Regions from separate parts of the Paenarthrobacter sp. NPDC090520 genome, predicted to be linked through region 1. Evidence: riboswitches for the same ligand, from Rfam matches in the RefSeq annotation. Region 1 holds a riboswitch; each other region holds the start of a gene.
The links. Region 1 has a riboswitch for S-adenosylmethionine ahead of ACIQTZ_RS10065 (homoserine O-acetyltransferase). Riboswitches for the same ligand answer to the same signal wherever they lie in the genome.
Positions count from the first base shown of each region.

Region 2: it holds a riboswitch for S-adenosylmethionine, as region 1 does, so the genes downstream of both, ACIQTZ_RS21235 (DUF1737 domain-containing protein) here and ACIQTZ_RS10065 (homoserine O-acetyltransferase) in region 1, are expected to answer to the same signal.
Region 3: it holds a riboswitch for S-adenosylmethionine, as region 1 does, so the genes downstream of both, ACIQTZ_RS21700 (LLM class flavin-dependent oxidoreductase) here and ACIQTZ_RS10065 (homoserine O-acetyltransferase) in region 1, are expected to answer to the same signal.

Region 1 is NZ_JBIVXM010000006.1:233,827-240,389, forward strand. Features, by position in the region: gene ACIQTZ_RS10040 (DeoR/GlpR family DNA-binding transcription regulator) at 1-495, shown strand, start outside; gene ACIQTZ_RS10045 (histidine phosphatase family protein) at 499-1,179, opposite strand; gene ACIQTZ_RS10050 (CPBP family intramembrane glutamic endopeptidase) at 1,242-2,009, shown strand; gene ACIQTZ_RS10055 (VOC family protein) at 2,160-2,798, opposite strand; gene ACIQTZ_RS10060 (bifunctional o-acetylhomoserine/o-acetylserine sulfhydrylase) at 3,010-4,350, shown strand; SAM riboswitch class IV at 4,513-4,627, shown strand; gene ACIQTZ_RS10065 (homoserine O-acetyltransferase) at 4,642-5,763, shown strand; gene ACIQTZ_RS10070 (winged helix DNA-binding domain-containing protein) at 5,801-6,563, opposite strand, start outside.
Region 2 is NZ_JBIVXM010000025.1:10,647-17,209, forward strand. Features, by position in the region: gene ACIQTZ_RS21225 (aromatic amino acid ammonia-lyase) at 1-1,073, opposite strand, end outside; gene ACIQTZ_RS21230 (NtaA/DmoA family FMN-dependent monooxygenase) at 1,075-2,403, opposite strand; SAM riboswitch class IV at 2,579-2,691, shown strand; gene ACIQTZ_RS21235 (DUF1737 domain-containing protein) at 2,705-2,965, shown strand; gene ACIQTZ_RS21240 (rhodanese-like domain-containing protein) at 2,962-3,372, shown strand; gene ACIQTZ_RS21245 (O-succinylhomoserine sulfhydrylase) at 3,375-4,583, shown strand; gene ACIQTZ_RS21250 (hypothetical protein) at 4,594-5,229, shown strand; gene ACIQTZ_RS21255 (glutamate--cysteine ligase) at 5,173-6,360, opposite strand; gene ACIQTZ_RS21260 (UDP-N-acetylglucosamine 1-carboxyvinyltransferase) at 6,500-6,563, opposite strand, start outside.
Region 3 is NZ_JBIVXM010000026.1:44,195-50,757, forward strand. Features, by position in the region: gene ACIQTZ_RS21690 (ABC transporter substrate-binding protein) at 1-487, opposite strand, end outside; gene ACIQTZ_RS21695 (NtaA/DmoA family FMN-dependent monooxygenase) at 484-1,899, opposite strand; gene ACIQTZ_RS21700 (LLM class flavin-dependent oxidoreductase) at 1,941-3,038, opposite strand; SAM riboswitch class IV at 3,074-3,183, opposite strand; gene ACIQTZ_RS21705 (PLP-dependent cysteine synthase family protein) at 3,409-4,752, shown strand; gene ACIQTZ_RS21710 (hypothetical protein) at 5,012-5,185, shown strand; gene ACIQTZ_RS21715 (LysR family transcriptional regulator) at 5,255-6,196, opposite strand; gene ACIQTZ_RS21720 (DUF1852 domain-containing protein) at 6,319-6,563, shown strand, end outside.

The DNA.
Region 1 (6,563 bases):
AACACGGCTCTTGCCCAGTTGCTGTCCACCCGTGAGGACCTGAACGCACCCTCCAACCGGCCCACGCTCACGGTGGTCACCAACGCCATCAACATCGCCTCGCAGTTGGCCGTGCGTCCGAACATCAAGATCATGGTCACCGGTGGCATCCTGAATCCCCGTTCCTACGAACTCGTGGGCCCCTACACGGACGTCATCATGCAGAAGGTGGCGCTGGACATTGCGTTCATCGGCGTCAACGGCGTGGACCCCGACCTTGGCCCCACCATCACCGATGAGGGTGAGGCCATGGTGAACACCGTCATGGCGCGACGGGCCACCGAGTCCTACGTGGTTGCCGATTCCTCGAAGGTAGGCCGCCGCTCGTTCGCCGCGATGGCCGGCTACGAATTCCGGCACCTCATTACCGATGCCGGGATCTCGCCGGAGCACAGGGCCGCCTTTGAATCCAAGGGCACGGAAGTGATCGTGGCTCCGGCGGGGGTCACGGCGTAGGCGTCAGAACAGCATCGGGGGAGCGTCCAGCACGGAGTCGTCCACGTTCCGTGGGACCCACTGGCTGAAGGGTTCATCAAGGACGTACAGCTCGTCGTCTGTCCTGACCAGGGTCCGCAGTTCAGCGTTCCCGGGGTTGTTCAAGGATTCGAAGTACTCCACGGTCCAGTGGAACCAGCGCATGCAGAAGAGCCGCATGGTCAACCCGTGCGTCACCAGCAGCGTGTTCGGCGCGTACGTTGGCTTCTCCCAATGCCGGTACAGGGTTTCCATGAAGGACGAGACGCGGTCGTAGACATCCGAGCCGGACTCGCCCTCCCGGAACCGGTAGAAGAAGTGGCCGTACAGGTTGCGGAGTTCCTTTTGGTCCTCAATGTCCCCGGCGATCTGGAAATTGGCCCAGTCCTGTTCCCGGAGCCGGGGTTCCTCGATGACGCGTTCCACCAGCGGACCAAGGTTCAGTGCTTCCAGGGTCTGGTAGGCGCGCAGGTAGGGGGAAACGTAGACGCAGACCTGCTCTCCGTCGAGCTTGCGGCGAAGCTGCTCTCCGGCGACCCGGGCCTCTTCCACGCCCTTTGCCGTCAGCGGGATCCTGTAGTCGGGCACGCGGTTGTAGATGGAGGTATCCGCATTGGCAGCGGACTGGCCATGCCTGATCATGAAGATTCTGCCGGGGGCGCTCATCCCACCAAGCATAGGGCTGGCCTTCCCGGCAAAGTGGCAGGAACTACGGGCAAGATAGGAACATGCTCCTAGCCTCCCGCCGTCGCCTGCGCGCAGAAGTCCTCATTGTGCTGGGCCTCTCCCTGGGCCAGTCCGCCGTCTATTCGGTGGTGCAGCTCCTGGACAAGCTGACCCGCGCCCCCTTGTCGGAGGCTACGTCCACCCTCAACAGGTCCCAAAGCACGCGTGAATACTTCGACCTTACGTACCAGCTGCTGGACATCCTGTTCGCCCTGCTGCCGGTAGTCCTGGTGTTCTATTTCCTGTCCCTGCACGTCACCGGGGGATCAGCAGGTGGGTCGGCGTTCGCCCGCCTTGGCTTCAACTTCGCCCGGCCCGGCAAGGACTCTCTCCAAGGCCTGGGCCTCGCCGCCGCGATCGGCATACCGTCCTTGGGCCTGTACGCAGTGGGGCGGGCGCTGGGCATCACCACGGCAATCCTGCCCAGTGGATTGGACGCCTACTGGTGGACCGTCCCGGTGCTCATCCTCTCGGCCATACGCCATGCGATCGTTGAAGAAGTGATCGTGGTGGGCTACCTGCTGGACCGGTTCGGAAAGTTCGGCTGGAGCACGCCGCTGGCGATCCTCGTCAGTGCTGTCCTGCGCGGAAGCTACCACCTGTACCAAGGCTTCGGGCCCTTCATCGGAAACGTGGTGATGGGCTTGGTGTTCGCCTGGCTCTACACCAGGACCAAACGGGTCATGCCACTGGTGATAGCGCACGCCCTGTTGGACATTGTGGCATTCGTTGGCTTCAGCCTGTTCGGCAAGGCAGTAGGCCTCGGCTAGCAGGCCCCAACTGGGTCGCATTTGTGCGCGTTTTGAGCGCTCTAAACGCGCACAAGTGCGACCCAGTTGGGAGTTAAAGGTATTCGGCCGCCATCCGCAGGTGACGTCATTGGCACCCGCTGATAGCGGCCGAAGTTTCTTGCAGGGGTGTCAGATGGTGACGGCGCCCGAGGTGGTTTCGAAGGTCACGGACATGATCCCGGGCGTGCCGTGCGGAGCCATCCACTGGACAGCGACGTCCTCAAGTGGCTTTTCCACGGGCTCGCCCAGCCATTCGGTGACACGTTCCGCCGAGCCCGCAATGGTCAGGCTGGACATCTTGACGTCACTTTCATAGACCTTGGAGGGATGCAGGCCGGGATCGCCTTCCCACTTGAGCAGGTACGGTACCTGGGGATCTGCGATCAAGCCGAGGATGCCGATCTGCTGCCACACGAGTTCCCGGCCGTCGGGGAACTTGCGGTTGCCGGGAACTGCGGAACGGCCAAGGCGTTCTTCGAACGGAGCGAGGTCGTCAACGGCGACACACCAGCCCATCCAACCGCCGCCGGCTGCCGAGCGTGCCCGGACTGCCTGGCCGAAGGGTGCCTTATCCGAAGCGGGGTGGTCCAGGACCTCCACCACTTCAAGGTATTTGTTGTCCGCAAGGGGAATGATCATGTTCCGGGTACCGAAGCGCGGGTGCACTCCGCCCCGGACTGCGTCCACTCCCAATGCCGCGGAAATTCGTTCTGTCGTGGCCAGAAGGCCATCTCGTTCACAAGCGTAAGAGACGTGATCCATGCGCATGGCTTCATCTTGGCACTTTGTGATTCGGGTCTCAGCTAAGTCAAGCCTAACCAAGGTGGGATGTTATTGGAGGGCGGCGCGTGGCGTCATGGCGGGACGCCGGAATGACGCCCGAAGACCGAAAAATACTGTCTTCGTCACAAACCTGTGCATTGCCGCGGGGCCTTCCTAGACTGGCCGCAGTTGGAAGCATTCACAATCCACCGAACCCATGCGCCACAAAGAGGAGAACGCAATGTCCCAAGGATGGTCTTTCGAAACCCGCCAAATCCACGCAGGCCAGGAACCCGATTCCGCCACCGGTGCCCGCTCGCTTCCGATTTACCAGACCACGTCCTTTGTGTTCCCGAGCGCCGAGAGTGCCGCCAACCGCTTCGCCCTGGCCGAGCTTGCCCCGATCTACACCCGTATCGGCAACCCCACCCAGGATGCCGTGGAGCAACGGATAGCCAGCCTCGAAGGTGGCCTGGGTGCCCTGCTCCTCAGCTCCGGGCAGGCCGCGGAAACTTTCGCGATCCTCAACGTCGCCGAAGCGGGCGACCACGTGGTGGCCAGCCCCAGCCTCTACGGCGGAACCTACAACCTGCTGGCCCACACCCTGAAGAAGTTCGGCATCTCCGTGACCTTCGTCGAGGACCCGGACAACCTCGAGCAGTGGCGCAACGCCGTGCAGCCGAACACCAAGCTGTTCTTCGGCGAGGTTGTCTCCAACCCGCGCCAGGACGTCCTGGACATTGAGGGCATTGCCAAGGTTGCCCACGAAGCGGGCGTCCCCCTGGTCGTTGACAACACGCTGTCCACCCCGTACCTGATCCGTCCCATCGAATGGGGCGCCGACATCGTGGTCCACTCGGCCACCAAATACCTGGGTGGCCACGGTGCGGCGATTGCCGGCGTCATTGTGGACTCCGGAAACTTCGACTTCGGCAAGGACCCGGAGCGCTTCCCCAATTTCAACACCCCGGATCCCAGCTACAACGGCCTGGTCTATGCCCGCGACCTCGGCAAGGACGGCGCGCTCGGGGCCAACCTTTCCTACATCCTCAAGGCCCGCGTCCAGTTGCTGCGCGACCTTGGCTCCGCGGTTTCTCCGTTCAACGCGTTCCTCATCGCCCAAGGCCTGGAAACCCTGAGCCTGCGCGTGGAGCGTCACGTCGCGAACGCCACCACAGTGGCCGAATGGCTGGAAGCCCATGACGACGTCGAATCCGTCGCCTTCGCGGGGCTGCCGTCCAGCCCCTGGTTTGAGCGTGGGCGCAAGTACGGCCCCCGCGGTACCGGTGCCGTTGTCGCGTTCACCATCAAGGGCGGCGTGGAAGCGGGCAAGCGGTTCGTGGACGCCTTGGAGCTGCACTCGCACGTGGCCAACATCGGCGATGTCCGGTCCCTGGTGATCCACCCGGCCTCCACCACCCACAGCCAGTTGACCGTGGAGCAGCAGGCTGTAGCCGGCGTTACTCCGGGACTGGTCCGTCTCGCGGTGGGCATTGAGCACGTAGATGACATCATCGCCGACCTTGAGGCGGGATTCCGCGCGGCCAAGGGCGCCTGACGCCGGATCTGCCGTGAAATACGGTGGCGCCACCCGGCCGACGATTATTCGCCGGGCGGCGCTGCCGGGTGCTCGTTCATGAACGAAGATGCTCCAAACCGTCACACAGCTGTCACATTCTTCGCCAGAACGGCTGTGTTCTTCCTAGACTCTTACGTATTAGGTCATGAGTGCCAGTGACAGCCCCGGCTTGCTGGCCGGCAACCCTCCTCCGCGGTGGGGTGCCCCGGGTGAGGACCTGGCCTGCCGCATGAAAGGCGGTGGGCAAGCGCGAGGTTAGGTGTCAAAGGAATGACCATTACTGCTACAGCCCTTCCCACATCCGAGGAAGCAGACGGAACCCTCAAGTACGCCCACGTGGGCCCGCTGGAACTCGAAGCCGGCGGCTTCCTTCCCGATGTGGTGTTGGCCTACGAAACATGGGGCCAGCTGAACGCCGATGCCTCAAACGCCGTGCTGGTGGAGCATGCCCTGACCGGTAGTACCCACGTCGCCCGCGGCGCCACCGATGAAGACGGATGGTGGGAGCAACTGGTAGGGCCAGGTGCCACGATCGATACCGACAGGTTCTTCGTCATTTCGATCAACATCGTGGGTGGTTGTAACGGCAGCACCGGGCCGTCGTCAGCGGCTCCGGACGGAAAACCGTGGGGTTCCCGGTTCCCGCTGGTCACCCTCCGGGACACCACCGAGGCTGAGTCCCGCCTGGCCGATGCCTTGGGAATCCGCGCCTGGCACTCCGTACTGGGCGGTTCCATGGGAGGCGCCCGTGCGCTCGAATGGGCTGTGACTTTCCCGGAGCGGGTCAAGCGCTGTGCGGTGGTGTCCGTGGGTGCCTACAGCACCGCAGAACAAATCGCCTTCGCCCAGTCGCAGACGCTCGCCATCCGCCAGGACCCCAACTTCAACGACGGCGACTACTACCAGGGTGCCGCGCCGGAGGCCGGCCTCGCCCTGGCCCGGAGGATCGCCCACATCACCTACCGCTCCGCCTTGGAATTGGATGTCCGTTTCGGCCGCGAACCGCAGCACAAGGAAACCCCGCTCGCCGCAGCCATCCTGGGGAAGCGCGGCCGGTACCAGGTGGAAAGCTACCTCGACCACCAAGGCACCAAGCTGGTGCGGCGCTTTGACGCCAACAGCTACATCGCCATCACCGAGGCCCTGATGAGCCACGATGTCACGCGTGGGCGGGGTACTTTGCAGGAGGCCCTGGGCCGCACGACTGCCGAGTTCTTTATTGCCGCCGTGGATACGGACCGGCTCTATTTTCCGGCCCAGTCCAAGGAACTCGCCGACGCGTTGCCGGGTGACGTTCCGGTGCATGTGATCGAGGCTCCCATCGGCCACGACGGCTTCCTCACGGAGATCGGGCAACTCTCGGCGCAGTTGCGGGAGTCCTTCTTCGCCTGAGCGGGGTACCGGGCAGGCTGTCCAACGGGCATTGCCGTCAGGCCAGCCTGGCTTCCACGCCCAGGAACCGGCCATAACGGTCCACTTCGGCTTCCAGTGCCCGCTGGACGGCGGGCGTGGCGGGCTGGTTCAGGCGGATATCGAGTTCGCAGGTGCCACCGGCGAATGCGTGGCGCCACCAGCCGGCCAGCCTGCCATCCAGCAGGACTACGTGCATGGGGCCGCCGTTTTCCGGGAAGTAGGGTGCCACCCCGCCGAGGTAGTGCCGGGACTGCGAGTAGCCCATGACGTACTCGTCGTAGCACTGGATGAGGTCCACGCGGGGGAGTGCGGCGTCCGGATCTGAGCCGACCTCCCGGGCGGCCCCGGTCCGCTCCAACCCGGCAACATCATCTGCTGCCAGGTGGAAGTCCAGCCCGTCGAGCGGAAGCGAGGCCAAGGCCCCAGGGGCAACGTCGGCGGCTACCTCGAGCCCACGTTTCACGTCCTTCATGGTCAGGCCGGACCACGCCGAGCAATCCTTGACCGTGGCCGGTCCACGGCTGGTGAAGTACCGCAGGGCCAACTGGCCCAAAGCCTGGTCCCGTTCATCGGCGTCCAAAGCGTCAGGTCCAGGCTTGGGTACCCGTTCCCCGAACAGCGCGTACGTCTGCTTGAGGGCACCCCCGGCCGAGCGGATAGGTTTGCCGCTGACCAGGATCCGGCTGATTTCCGCATGCATGAGGTGGTACACGAAGCCGAGTCCCTTGCCCGGGAACCCCGCGTCCTCCAGGACCGCGGAGAGTTCCTCGCGGGTCTTA
Region 2 (6,563 bases), on a different contig from region 1:
CCCACATGTGCCAAGGCCAGGCGAAGGCCTTCGAAGGACAAGGCAAGCTGCATCGGCTGGAAGTTCCCACCGGAGACCATCTGTCCGGACTCAAGGTCCACCAAGGGATTGTCGCCGCGGCCGTTCAACTCCACCTCGAGCGCCGAGCGAAGCTGCGCAACCAAGGCCCGGAACGCTCCGTGTGTTTGCGGCGCGGCCCTGAAGGACAGGGCGTCCTGCACGGAAACCTCGGGACGGACGTCTTCCAGCCACCCGCCACTCAAAAGCCGACGGACGGCGGCAGCCGATTCGCGCTGCCCGTCCACCGCCTTGGCCGCCTGGATTGCCGGCGAAAAGGGACTGAGGTTCCCGCCGCCGTCGTACCTTGCGATGGTTTCCAGGGACAACGCCAGCCCGACGTCGGCAAGCCGGGCCAGCTGCTGCAGCCGAACCAGGGCGAGCACCCCGGCACCCACGGAGTAACTGTTGGCACTGACCAGCGGGAGGGCCTCGCCGGCCGCGAGAGTGAGGGGCTGCAGGCCGGCGTCGGCGAGCGCTTTGGCGCCGGGCACCAGGGTGCCTTCGGCGTCGAAAGCTTCACCTTCACCGATGGCGACGGCGGCGACGGCGGCAAGCTGGGTCAGATCGGAAGAACCCACCGAGCCCTCGGACGGGATCGCGGGGTGCACCCCACGGTTCAGGAGTTCGGCGTAGAAGCCTGCTGTTTCGGGACGGACGCCGGAACCGCCGCGGCTGAAACCGATGAGCCGGGTGAGGATGACGGCGCGGGCGGCGGCAAGGTCCAGATAGGGACCCACTCCGCTGTTGTGGTAGCGGACCACCTGCACCTGGTAACTGAGGACGGACTCCTCCTCCACGCCAGTGTCCCGCCCGGAACCCAGCAGGGTGTTGAGCCCGTAGACGCGTTGTCCGGACGCGGCCGTCTCTTCGACGATCTCCCGCGACCTGCCCATCAATGTCAACGCATCATGGTTGAGTTTCACGTGAAACGCCGGATCAGAGGCGACGTGGGCCAAGCGTTCGGGAGGCACAGCGGCGGTCCCGATCACCAGTTCCTTGGGCACGGGGGCCATGTCAGAAGTCCAGGAGGTTCTGGCGGAAACCACCGCTGCCGTAACTGCTCCTCAACAGCCCGCGGCGCCGAAGCTCCGGGGTGAGTTTGTCCAGCACGGAGTGGACCGTCACCGGATCCACAAACCCGGAGAAGAGGAAGCCATCACCGCCAACCGCTTCCCCGGTCTCCTCGAGGTAATCAGCAATCTCTTCCGTGGTGCCGATGATCGAGTCTCCGGCTCCCCCGCTGCGGGCCTGCAGGATCTGGCGCAACGTGGACCCTGGAGGGGCTGCCTTGGAGAAGTGTTCCAGTGTTCCCTGGTTGCTGTTGGTGCTCAGGGTGGGGAGGGGCTCGTCGAGGTCGAACTTCTTGAAGTCGATCACCGAGAGGTAGGAGATCGAGTTGAGTTGGCTGTCGATATCCCGTTGTGTGAGCTCCCGGCGCTGCGCCCTCAGTTCCTCCGCCTCTGCAGTGGACCCCACCACGGTGGGCTTGAGGACGAAAAGGACCTTGACGTCGTCGGGGTTCCTGCCCGCCTTCGACGCCTCCTCGCGGATGGAATCGCGGTAGGCCTTCATGCCGTCCACCCCGCGCGCCAAAGCGATCGCCACGTCCGCGTTTCCGCCCGCGAACGCCTTGCCGCGGGGCGAGGCCCCGGCCTGTACCAGCACAGGTTCCTCCGGTAGCGGGGCCGTATTGAGGGGTCCACGAACCTTGAAGAAGTCGCCCTGGTGGTTGATCGGGTGAACCTTGGTGTGGTCCGCGAACCTGCCGGCCTCCACGTCCTCAAGCACAGCGCCAGGTTCCCAACTGCGCCACAGCCGCCTGACGACGTCGACGAACTCCTCAGCCTTCTCATACCGCAGGTCGTGCTCGATCTGTTGGTCCAGGCCATAGTTCTGGGCGGCGAGGTCGCTGCCCGAAGTGACGACGTTCCACCCGAGCTGCCCCTCGGAGAAGTGCTGGAGCGTGGCGAGGAGCCGCGCCGCGGTGAAGGGCGGGTAGAAGGAGGCGCTGACGGTCGGAACAATCCCCAGGTGCTGCGTGGCCGAGAGCAGGTACGGAACCAGGGCCAGGGGGTCGTGCTTCGGTGCGAAGGATGCGTGGGCCAAGGACACCTCGGCGGTGCCGCCGTAGGTATCCGGAACGGTGAGGGAATCCTCGATGATGAACAGGTCCAGCCCGGATCGCTCGAAGGCCCTGACGGCCTCCTGGTACAGCGCGGGTTTCTTCCAGTCGTAACCCAGGCCGTAGCCGGGCGTCCCCCAGCCTTGGACTCCGAATCCGTGGCCCACGAACCATCCAAAATGAAGCATGGGCTTGAGTGTAGAACTGCTGTGTCCGTTCACCGCGACCTGATTTCATGCGAAGTTACAGGGGGTCGTACTGCGTCAATTATGCTCCCGCGGCGTCACATTTGGACCCCGTTCGGCCCGCCCCGGGGAGGCACCGGTTACGCAACATGACGACGGCGGTGCAGTCGCCAAATGCGGCTTCCCGGCCGTGGATGTTACGTTTTTCTTGAGTAATGAGCACCAGCGTTAAGCCCTGACTTGCTGGTCGGCAACCCTCTCCCGCGGCGGGGTGCCTCAGGTGACTACTCGGCGTCTTCGAACTTCGAACTGCAAGCGTGACTGAGGAGCACCACGAATGCCTGAACCCACTGAAGAAAAACTCTCCTACCGCCTGATCACGGGTCCTGATACCCGTGAATTCTGCGAACGGATCTCCGCTGCTTTGGCCGAGGGCTACGTGCTGCACGGCAGCCCGGCGGCCACGTTCAACGGCGAAACCGTCATCGTGGCGCAGGCCGTGATCCTGCCCGCTGCGGTAGCCAGTGCGGACGCAGCTGTTGCGAGCGCCGTGGACGAGTTGGACAACTACGAGGAAGCATTCGAGGGCCACGCATGAGCTACGCAGGGGACCTGACCCCGCAGGACGCGTGGGCAAAACTTGAAGACGGCGCCATCCTGGTGGACGTGCGCACCGAGGGCGAATGGGCCCACATCGGTATTCCGGACACCAAGGCCACGGAGAACGATCCCCTGTTCATCCAGTGGAACCTCGCCGGCGGCATCCCGAACTCCCGCTTCCTGGAGGACCTGCAACAGCAGGCCCCCGAGGGCGACGGCGTGGAACTCGTTTTCATCTGCCGTTCCGGCCAGCGCTCCATCGCTGCTGCCATCGCCGCTACTCAGGCCGGCTTCACGGCCTACAACGTCCTTGAAGGCTTTGAGGGCGAACCCGACCGTTATGGCGAACGCACCGTCAACGGCTGGAAGAACCGTGGCCTGCCGACCAACCTGGGGAACGACTAAAAGTGACTTTCAATCCTGACGCCGCCGGCTGGAGCCCTGACACCCAGGCCGTCCGCGGTGGCCTTGACCGTACCAACTTCCAGGAAACCGCAGAGCCGGTTTTCCTGAACTCCGGGTTCGTCTACGAATCCGCTGCCGCCGCGGAACGCGCCTTCACGGGCGAAGACGAGCGCTTCGTCTACTCCCGCTACGGCAACCCGACTGTGGCCACCTTCCAGGAACGCCTGAGACTGCTGGAAGGAACCGAGGCATGCTTCGCGACGGCGTCCGGCATGTCCGCGGTCTTCACTGCCTTGGGTGCCTTGCTGGGTGCCGGTGACCGTGTGGTTGCCGCCCGCTCACTGTTCGGCTCCTGCTTTGTGATCCTCAACGAGATCCTGCCGCGCTGGGGCGTGGAGACCGTTTTCGTTGACGGGCCGGACCTGGACCAGTGGCGTGCTGCCCTGTCCGAGCCGACCACAGCCGTCTTCTTCGAGTCCCCGTCCAACCCGATGCAGGAAATCGTGGACATCCAGGCCGTCAGCGAACTGGCCCACGCCGCGGGGGCGACAGTCGTCGTCGACAATGTCTTTGCCACTCCCCTGCTGCAGCGCTGTGGCGACCTGGGCGCGGACGTGATTGTCTACTCCGGCACCAAGCACATTGACGGCCAAGGGCGCGTCATGGGCGGGGCGATCCTGGGCACCAAGGAATTCATCGATGGCCCGGTCAAGCAACTCATGCGCCACACCGGCCCCTCCCTTTCCTCGTTCAACGCGTGGGTGCTCACCAAGGGCCTCGAAACCATCGGGCTGCGCGTGAACCACAGCTCGGCTTCCGCGCTGAAGATCGCCGAGTGGCTCGAGCAGCAGCCGGCCATCAGCTGGGTCAAGTACCCGCTCCTGAAGTCGCACCCGCAGTACGAGCTCGCCACCAAGCAGATGAAGGCCGGCGGAACCGTGCTCACGTTCGAGCTCTCGCCGTCCGGTGGCCGGACGGCCAAGGAAGCAGCTTTCGCGCTCCTGGACGGGCTGAGCGTCATCGACATCTCCAACAACCTGGGCGACTCCAAGTCCCTCATCACCCATCCGGCCACCACCACGCATCGCGCCATGGGACCGGAGGGTCGCGCAGCGATCGGGTTGAGCGATGGCGTGGTCCGGTTGTCCGTAGGCCTTGAGGACGTGGACGATCTCATCCTGGATCTGGAGAAGGCCCTCAAACAGGTCTAACCTTCATGCCATGAGGCATCCATACCGCCGGGCGGGGGCTGTCATCGTCGCGGGTTCCGTGGTGTGGTTGGTGGGGATTTCACCCGTTCCGCAGGTCTACACCACACAGGATCCAGCCGAACGCTTGCGGCTGCTGATGCGTGGCGAGCGGGGCTGGATCATGGGGCACCACCTGGCTGCCGCGGGAACTGCTGCCGTGCCGATGGGGTTCGCAGCCTTCGCCCGGGCGCTGCCTGGCGGAACGGCCAAGACCTTCGCGCGTGCGTCCGCTGCAGCATTGCTGGCGGGCGCACCGCTGTTTGTCTACAGCCTGTCGCGCAGGGCATCGGACCTTGAGCGTTTCGCCTACCGTCGAGGGTCCAACGCACCGTTCCTTGGGTATTCCTGGCTACACATTGCCGGGCTGGGCGCATTGGGCGCGGGCTTGCTGCGTTCGCCGGCCAAGCGCTGGGTAGGTCTCACGGCTTCGGGCGCTGCCTCGGTCTTCGGCATCATCCTCCTGACCGCCAAGGACATTCCGCCGTTCGTCTTCTACCTCACGGAGGGACTCGTGGGGGTTTTCTTGATCGCTTGGGATGACGAGACCGGGTCAGGCCCGCCGGACCCGGCCGAGGATGGGCGCGGGATCGCGATGGGCGTCGGCTGACGCCCCGCGCATGGTCAACCTGGCGGCATGCCCGACGGCGGCCGCGAGGGCTTCCGGGGTTGGCGGGCTCTCCGGGTGGCTCTGGTGTTTGCGGTTGAACCGCGTCACAGCCTCTCTTTGCTCGTGGGCACCGTTGCCGCGCTCCAGGATATCCGCGATCCCGGCTTTGACCAGGCCCAGCTCTCCTTGATCGTCAAGGACCGGGCTCAGGTAGTCCACCAGGGCCCACACCACTTCGGCAGCCGGTTCGGGACGGAACTCCCCGAAGTCCAGCAGGTCACCACGGAGGCCTACATTGCTGGCCTGCCAACTGGCCATGCGCAGCAGCGCCGTGGGCACCGAGGAGGGCTCAACGCCGTCGAGCATTTCCAAGGAAGCCGTCTCAACCAAGGCCCGCACCAGCACTGCAATCAGGGCCGCGTCCTCTGACCGAAGGCAGACATCGGCCACACGGACCTCCACCGTGGGGTGGGTCCGCGAGATGCGTGCATCGAAGTAGATCATGCCTTCATCCAGGAGCACCCCTGTGTCCAGCAACCGGCTCACCATCCGGCGATAGGCCGTCAACGAACCGAACACAGCCGACGGGCCGGAGGTGGGCCATCTGTTCCAGGCCTGGATGCGATAGCTGTCAAAGCCCGTGGGAAGGCCGCGCCAGTAGGGAGAGTTTGCGCTCAAGGCCGTGAGGACCGCGAGCTTGTCCCGGATATGGTCCAGCACCACCACGCCCTCCTCCGGCGACTCAACCGAGGTGTGCACATGGAAGCCGCACGTCAATTGCTCATGGGCCGTCAACCCGAACCGCTCCAGCATCTCGGCGTAGCGGGGATCGGGCGTGGTGTGGGTGGTGGATGCGAGGGGCGACGTAGCCAGGGCTGCTATGCGGGCACCGTGTTTACGGGCAGCCTCGCTGGCCATGGCCCGGCCGCGCCGGATCTGGTGCAGGAGGTCTGCGTAGCTGTGGCACGGCCGTGTTTGGGTTTCGATCTGCTCGAGCTTGAGTTCGTAGCTGAGCCCGGTACCTGTTTGTTGCGGGTGGCTACCATTGAGCAGTGCATCCGCGAGGGCCAACGGTTCGCCCGTCACGGGATCGACGATGAGCAGTTCTTCCTCAACCCCGAATGTCCGCATGCTTCATTTTGCGCTCCGCGCTCCGGCCGCGCACCCCTTCCCGCCGTTCGCACCAGGTAGACCTGGAGCGCCGGGCGGAAACCGGCGCGGCCGGGTCGAGCCAAGGGAGCGAATGGCGCGAACGGGTGCGCCAGCAAAGCTAGTCCTGGAAGTACTCCACTTTCGCTCCAATGGTGTTCAAACGCTCGGCCAGATCCTCGTAG
Region 3 (6,563 bases), on a different contig from region 1:
CGGTGATGGCGCTGACATCGCTCAGGTAGGTGGAGCCCAGGGTTGCCTTGGCGCCGAGGGCCTTGATGGCTTCGAAGTTGGTTTTCACCGACTGGGCGTCGATGGCAGTCCCGTCCGCGTAGCTCGCGCCGGTGCGCAGGGTGAAAGTGAAGCTGGTGGCATCAGCGTTGTTCTCGAACTTCTCGGCCAGCCACGGCACGATTTCGCCGGTCTTCGGGTCCTGCGAGGTCAAGGAGGCCACGGTCTGGCGGGCAATCGCGATCGCGTCGTTGTTGCCTACCTGCTGCGGGTCGATGCAGCCACGGTCAACGGAAACAGCGAAGTTCAGGTTCCCACCCGGAACGGGCGAGGACGCGGCACTTTGCTGCGCACCGGCGTCGGCCCCTCCACCGCAAGCGGAGGCCAGGAGCGCAATGGCTCCCAGGACGCCGGCGACGGCGGCGGGTTTCTTTCCGCGGCCTGCTGGGGCCGGTTTGGGGAGTCTCATGCGACGTCTTCGCTTTCGGTGAGTTGGGTGCTGGTGAGTGAACTGCGCTGGGTCAGCGGCGCACGGAGGCCGAGGTTTTCGCGGAGGGTGCTGCCTTCGTATTCGGTGCGGTACACGCCGCGGTCCTGCAGCCTGGGAACGAGTTCATTGACGATTTCGTCCAGGCCGGAAGGAACGATCCACGGGGTGATGTTGAAGCCGTCCACCGCCCCGGTGTGGGCGTATTCGGCAAGCTTGTCGGCGACGTCATCGTAGGATCCCACCAGGCCACGGCCATTGAGGCGGGACCTGGCGGCGACGAACTGCCGGATGGACAAGCCCTTGTCCTTGGCTTCCTCACGCCACTGGGCAGCGAGCTCCTTGGCGCTCTTGCCGTGGAAGGCGTTGCCGCGGGTGGGGTTGGTGACGTCAACCACCGGGTCGATGTCCGGGAGGGGCCCGTCGGGGTCGTACCCGGCCAGGGTGCGGCCCCAGAACTGTTCCAGGTAGGCGATGGCCGTTTCCGGACCCACCTGTTGGGAGCGGACCCATTGGTGCTTCTCTTCCGCCTCGGCGGACGTGGCTCCGAGGATGAATTCCTGTCCGGGGAAGATCTTCACGTCATCGGCCGGGCGGCCTGCCTTGAGGGTACGGGCGACGATGTCTTCGCGGAATTTCTTCGCGTCCTCCAGTTCGGGGTGCGCCGAGAAGATCACGTCGGCGTTCCGCACGGCGAAGTCCCGGCCATCGGGTGAGTCGCCGGCCTGGAACAGCACCGGGTGGTGCTGGGTGGAGCGCGGGAGGCGGCCGGTGATCTCGACGTCGAAGCTTGCATCCTTGCGGTGCACGGGAGTGATGCTGCCTTCGCGGAGCCAGCGGGCGTCGTTCCGGGACCCGGCGATTGCGCCGTCGGCCCAGGAATCCCAGATCGCTTTGGCCGTCTGGACGAACTCTTCGGCCCGGTTATAGCGGTCCTCGTGCTTGAGGAACCCGCCGCGCCGGAAGTTGGCGCCGGTCCATGCGTTGTCCGTGGTGACGATGTTCCACGCGGCGCGGCCGTCGGACAGGAGGTCCAGGCTGGCCAGCCGGTGGGCGAGGTCCGCGGGATCGTTGTAGGTGGTGTTCTGGGTAGCCACCAGGCCGATGTTGGTGGTGACAGCTGCCAGGGCAGCGAGGGCGGTCTGGGCGTCCGGGCGCCCTGCGACGTCAAGGTCGTGGATCTTGCCGAGGTGCTCGCGGAGGCGGAGGCCCTCGCCCAGGAAGAACGCGGTGAACAGGCCGCGTTCAGCGGTCTGGGCCACGCGGCGGAAGGATTCGAAATCGGTCTGCGAGCCGCTGGCTGCGTCCTTCCAGACCGTGGTGTGGTTGACGCCCTGGAAGAAGACGCCGAACTGGATCTGCCCGTTGCCTGCGATGCGGTGGTGCTTGGTCATGGGTGAGCTCTCTTGTGGTTTCTGTGATGCGTGGGCGTCGGTCAGGCCGCGGCGTAGCGGTTGGCCGGGCGGGGAAGATGGAACGTTTCCCGCAGCGTCGCGCCCGGTTTGGGTGGCGTCACCAACCCGGTCTTGTGCAGCGCGGGGAGCACCTTGTAGGCCAGTTCGGGGAGGTCGACGTCCAGGACAGCAGGCTTGAGGCGAACGCCGTCTGCCGCTGCGAACAGTGTGGTGAGCACTTCCACCAAGCCCTCAGCGCTTCCGGCGTAGCGGGCTCCGCCCTGCCATTCCTCGTGGGAGTCCAATTCGGCCAGGCGCTCGGCGGCCGTCTGTCCACGGGCATCCAGGATGACGTCCAACTCCACGAGCGTCCGCTGGGCACCAGCCGCCGCTGCCGCGTGGGCCGCCGTCGGAAGGGCCTCAACGGACGCTGCGGATACCAAGGCCACGTCTGCCTCGACGGCCGGAATGAGACCTGCGGGGGCAAATACCACCAACTGTCCCTGCAAGGGGCGGGGGATGATGGACGGTCCCTTCACGGAGAAACGCGCTCCTTCGAAGTCGGCGTAGTGGATCTTGTCCCGGTCGAGGTAGCGGCCCGTGGACACGTCCCGGAGCACGGCGTCATCTTCCCAGGAATCCCAGAGCCTGCGGCTGGCTTGGACCACATCGGCTGCCTCGGCCGCGACCTCGTTCTCTGCCAGCGGCGTGCGGCCCACGGAGCGGGCTTCCTCCAGCAGGTTCGCGGCGTTCACCAACCAACCGGCCCTGCCCTGGGAGGAGTAGTCCAGGCTGGCGAGCTGGGTTGCGACGTGGAATGGCTCAGTGAAGAGCGTTCCTGCTTCCGGAACCAGGCCCAGGGAGCCCGTGAGGGGCGCTGCGAACGCGGCGCGCTGAATGGCGTCGATACGCGTTGGGATTCCTGTGCTGCCGGCATCCACGGCCCGGGTGTCCTTGAACGTGGCAAGGTGAAATCCCGCGATATCGGCGGCCTGGACAGTCTCACGGATCCGTAAGCCCCCCAACAGCGCCTGCGGATCGTGGAGCGCCTTTCGCCACGCAGCCGGGTGGGCTCCATCGCCGTCGAGCTCCAGCCCAACAACGCGTGAACGGAATTCGGGTACAGAATTTGTAGGCATGTTCTCTCTTTTCAGAGGCCGCCGCGCGGCCGGTCGACATTCACTTGCCGCAAACGCGGCCAGGTCTGTTTCCGGAGCACCCCGCCACCTAATGCCTGAGGGTTGCCGCAGCGCGAGCCGGTCCTTGGCGCGCTGACTCTTGACCTGGAACTGAATCTAGGAGCACCTCCAAGGAATGTACAAACGCCCTGACGCGGGGCGTCAACGCGGGAAACACCGCGTCAACGGACTGCCAAATTCGTCATTTTCCACTCCGGCCTGTACCCCGCGTGACGATGCGTTGCGTCGCGTTGAGCCGCGTGTAGCGACGCCTGACGCGTTGCTCAACGGTTTTTGGCGCACCGTTTTCCTGCCTCCTAGCGTGGGCGGCATGACCGTTTACGAATCAGTCCTCGATGCCATCGGTGGCACTCCCCTGCTCCGTTTGAAGAAGCTCGGCGTGGGCGTCCGGCCACGCATTTACGCGAAGCTGGAGTTCCAGAACATTGGTGGCAGCGTCAAGGACCGGGCCGCACTGTCCATGATCCGCGCAGCTGAACAGGCCGGACTCTTAAAGGCTGGCGGGACGGTGGTTGAAGGAACCAGCGGTAATACCGGGATCGGGCTGAGCCTGGTGGCGGCACAACTGGGCTACCGTTCGGTGATCTTCGCTCCCGCTGCCACTGCAGCGGAAAAGGTCCGGCTGCTCCGGGCTTTCGGGGCAGAAGTGCACCTGGTGGCCGACTTCGTGCCGCGCTCACACCCGGACCATCTGGCGAACCGAGCGGCGGCCTTTGCAGCCTCGACCCCGGGTGCCTGGCTGGCACTCCAGTACGACAACCCGGCCAACCCCGGCGCCCACTTTGCCGGCACGGGACCTGAAATATGGAAAGACACCGAGGGTGCGGTGACGCATTTCGTTGCGAGCGTCGGAACCGGAGGGACCATCAGCGGCACCGGCCGCTACTTGAAGGAAGCCAGCGACGGCCTGGTCCAGGTCATTGCGGCAGACCCTGAGCACTCCCGCTACGGTGGCGGCAACGGCTCACTCAAATACACCGAAGGTGCCGGTCACCCCCTTCACCCGGCCTCCGCGGAGGACATTTGGCCTGAAGCGTTCGATACCACCTTGGTGGACAAGTACTTCAGCATCAGCGATCGCGACGCCATCTTCACCGCCCGCCGTGCAGCCCTGGAGGAAGGGCTGCTCATTGGCGCCACGGGAGGCACAGCCTTGGCGGCGGCTCTGGAACTTGCAGCCACGTTGGATGAAAGCCACACCATCGTTGCGGTCATCCCGGACTCGGGCAGGAACTACCTCTCCACCTATTTCGACGACGCTTGGCTCACCTCGCTCGGCTTCCTGGAACCGACGACGCCGGACGGAACCATCCGCTCGCTCCTCACCGGTGCGCCTGCCGGAGTTCATCTCCTGGCGAACGGCCTGACAGCGGCGGAGGCCGCCGTCGAACTTCACACCCGGTCGCTGGGGCCAAGCGAGCCGGCGTTCCTGGTGCTGGACCGTGGCGATAGCTTTGGAACCGTCCACCCGCGCGAAGTTGTGGGTGTAGTGACCCTGGAGTCGTTGTCCTCGGTGGATGACGCAGCTCCTGCTGCTTCGGCGGCTGTTGCTTACAGGACCGTCGCGGTCGGCGTCCCCGCCTCGGAGACGCCTGACCTGACGGAAGTAGCGGCAGTCCTGGTCGACGGTCGGATCGCCGCTACGCTGCGCTGATCCTCATCCGGTGAAACCGTGGACCTATGGTCGTAGACGGCCCTGGCAAGGCGGGGTAACTCCACCCCGTCTGCCACGCCACGCCCCCTACCGCGATCGTCCCTGCCCGGCAGCCAATTCGGCCAGATGATGGTTCCAGACACGAGTCCCTAGACACTGATCGCGCGTGCGCTTCGGAACAGTAGCAATCACTTTTCATGAATCTTTAGGGAGGCCATCATGGATGTAAGGAGTCCTGCGCTGTGAACCGGGGGCGGCCATGATCCAGGCTTTGCTCTGCAAACTGAACATCCGGCACGAATGGCACGTCGAACACGCCGACGATGGAACGGTGTACCGGCGGTGCCGTCGATGCGGCAAGGACGACGACGAACGCGGCAAAGGGATCCACGGTGATTTCGGCTCATGGGCAGGTCCCGGAGGGACAGGCTGAAACCTCGGTCAACTGCTCAGCGGCCTCCGCAGGTGGCGGCCAAACTGACACCGTCCGCTGAGATTTCAGTCAGTCGAGTAGCGCTACGCCAAACTCAGCTACGACGGCCCGCAATTCCCCAAGGTAGCGCTGCGCTTGGTCGGTCAGCGGAATCGCGGCGTGACCGATCCAGCCAATCTCGATGCGTTCGTCGACGTCGAGCGGGATGGCAACGATCTCCGGGTCCAGCTGCCCGCTGATGATGCCCGTCGAGATCGTGTAGCCGTGGAGCCCAATCATGAGGTTGAAGATGGTGGCACGGTCAGAGACCCGGATCTCCTGCTTACTGGACAAGGTGGAGAGGATCTCCTCGGCGAAGTAGAAGGAGTTGTTCGCACCTTGGTCGAAGGTCAGCCGCGGCAAGCCGGCCAGATCGTCGAGTGTCGCTCGCTCTTTTGCGGCGAGCGGGTTCTTCCGTGAAATGAAAATGTGTGGATCTGCGAGGAAAAGCGGTGTGAACGCCAGCCCGGATTCCCGGAGCAGCTTGTCGATGACCTTCCGGTTGAAATCGTTCCGGTAGAGGATACCTACCTCGCTGCGGAGCGTACGGACATCCTCGATGATGTCCCAGGTGCGGGACTCACGGAGCGAGAACTCGTATTCGGCCACCTCAGAGGCCTTGACCATCCGGACGAACGCGTCCACCGCGAACGAGTAGTGCTGCGTTGACACCCCGAGCAGACGTCGCGTCGGTGGCCTGCCGAGGTAGCGCTGCTCGAGGAGGGCGAACTGCTCGACCACCTGCCTTGCATAGCCGAGGAACTCTGCCCCGTCCTCGGTGAGGGTGACCCCGCGGGCGGAACGAACAAGGAGAGCACGGCCTACCCGGGTCTCGAGGTCCTTCATCGCTGCGGACATTGTCGGCTGCGCTACGTAGAGCAGATCGGCAGCCGCAGAGATCGACCCCTCCGCTGCAACCTCTATGAAGTAGCGGAGCTGCTGCAGGGTCAATCCGCTCGAAATCTGGGCCATAGGCAAATTCTATATGAATGCATAGCAACCACGAGTTACCTGATACCCATCGAAAGGCTGCACCATGGATACGTCCCCTTCTGAAAGGCCGTCTCCGGCCCATCATCAACGGATTGGCAGCAATGGCAGACGACTTCACCTTCAATATCACCACCACCCCCTTTGACGAGGACTACTCCCCGTCAGAAGGCTCCCGGATCACGACGAACTTCGCCAACCTCGCACGAGGCGAGCACCGCCAGGAGAACCTCCGCAACGCCTTGACCATGATCCGCCGCCGCTTCAACGATCTCGCAGACTGGGACAACCCGGACCGGGACCGTTACAAGCTCGAGCTTGAGATCGTTTCCGTGCAGATCCAGTTCAC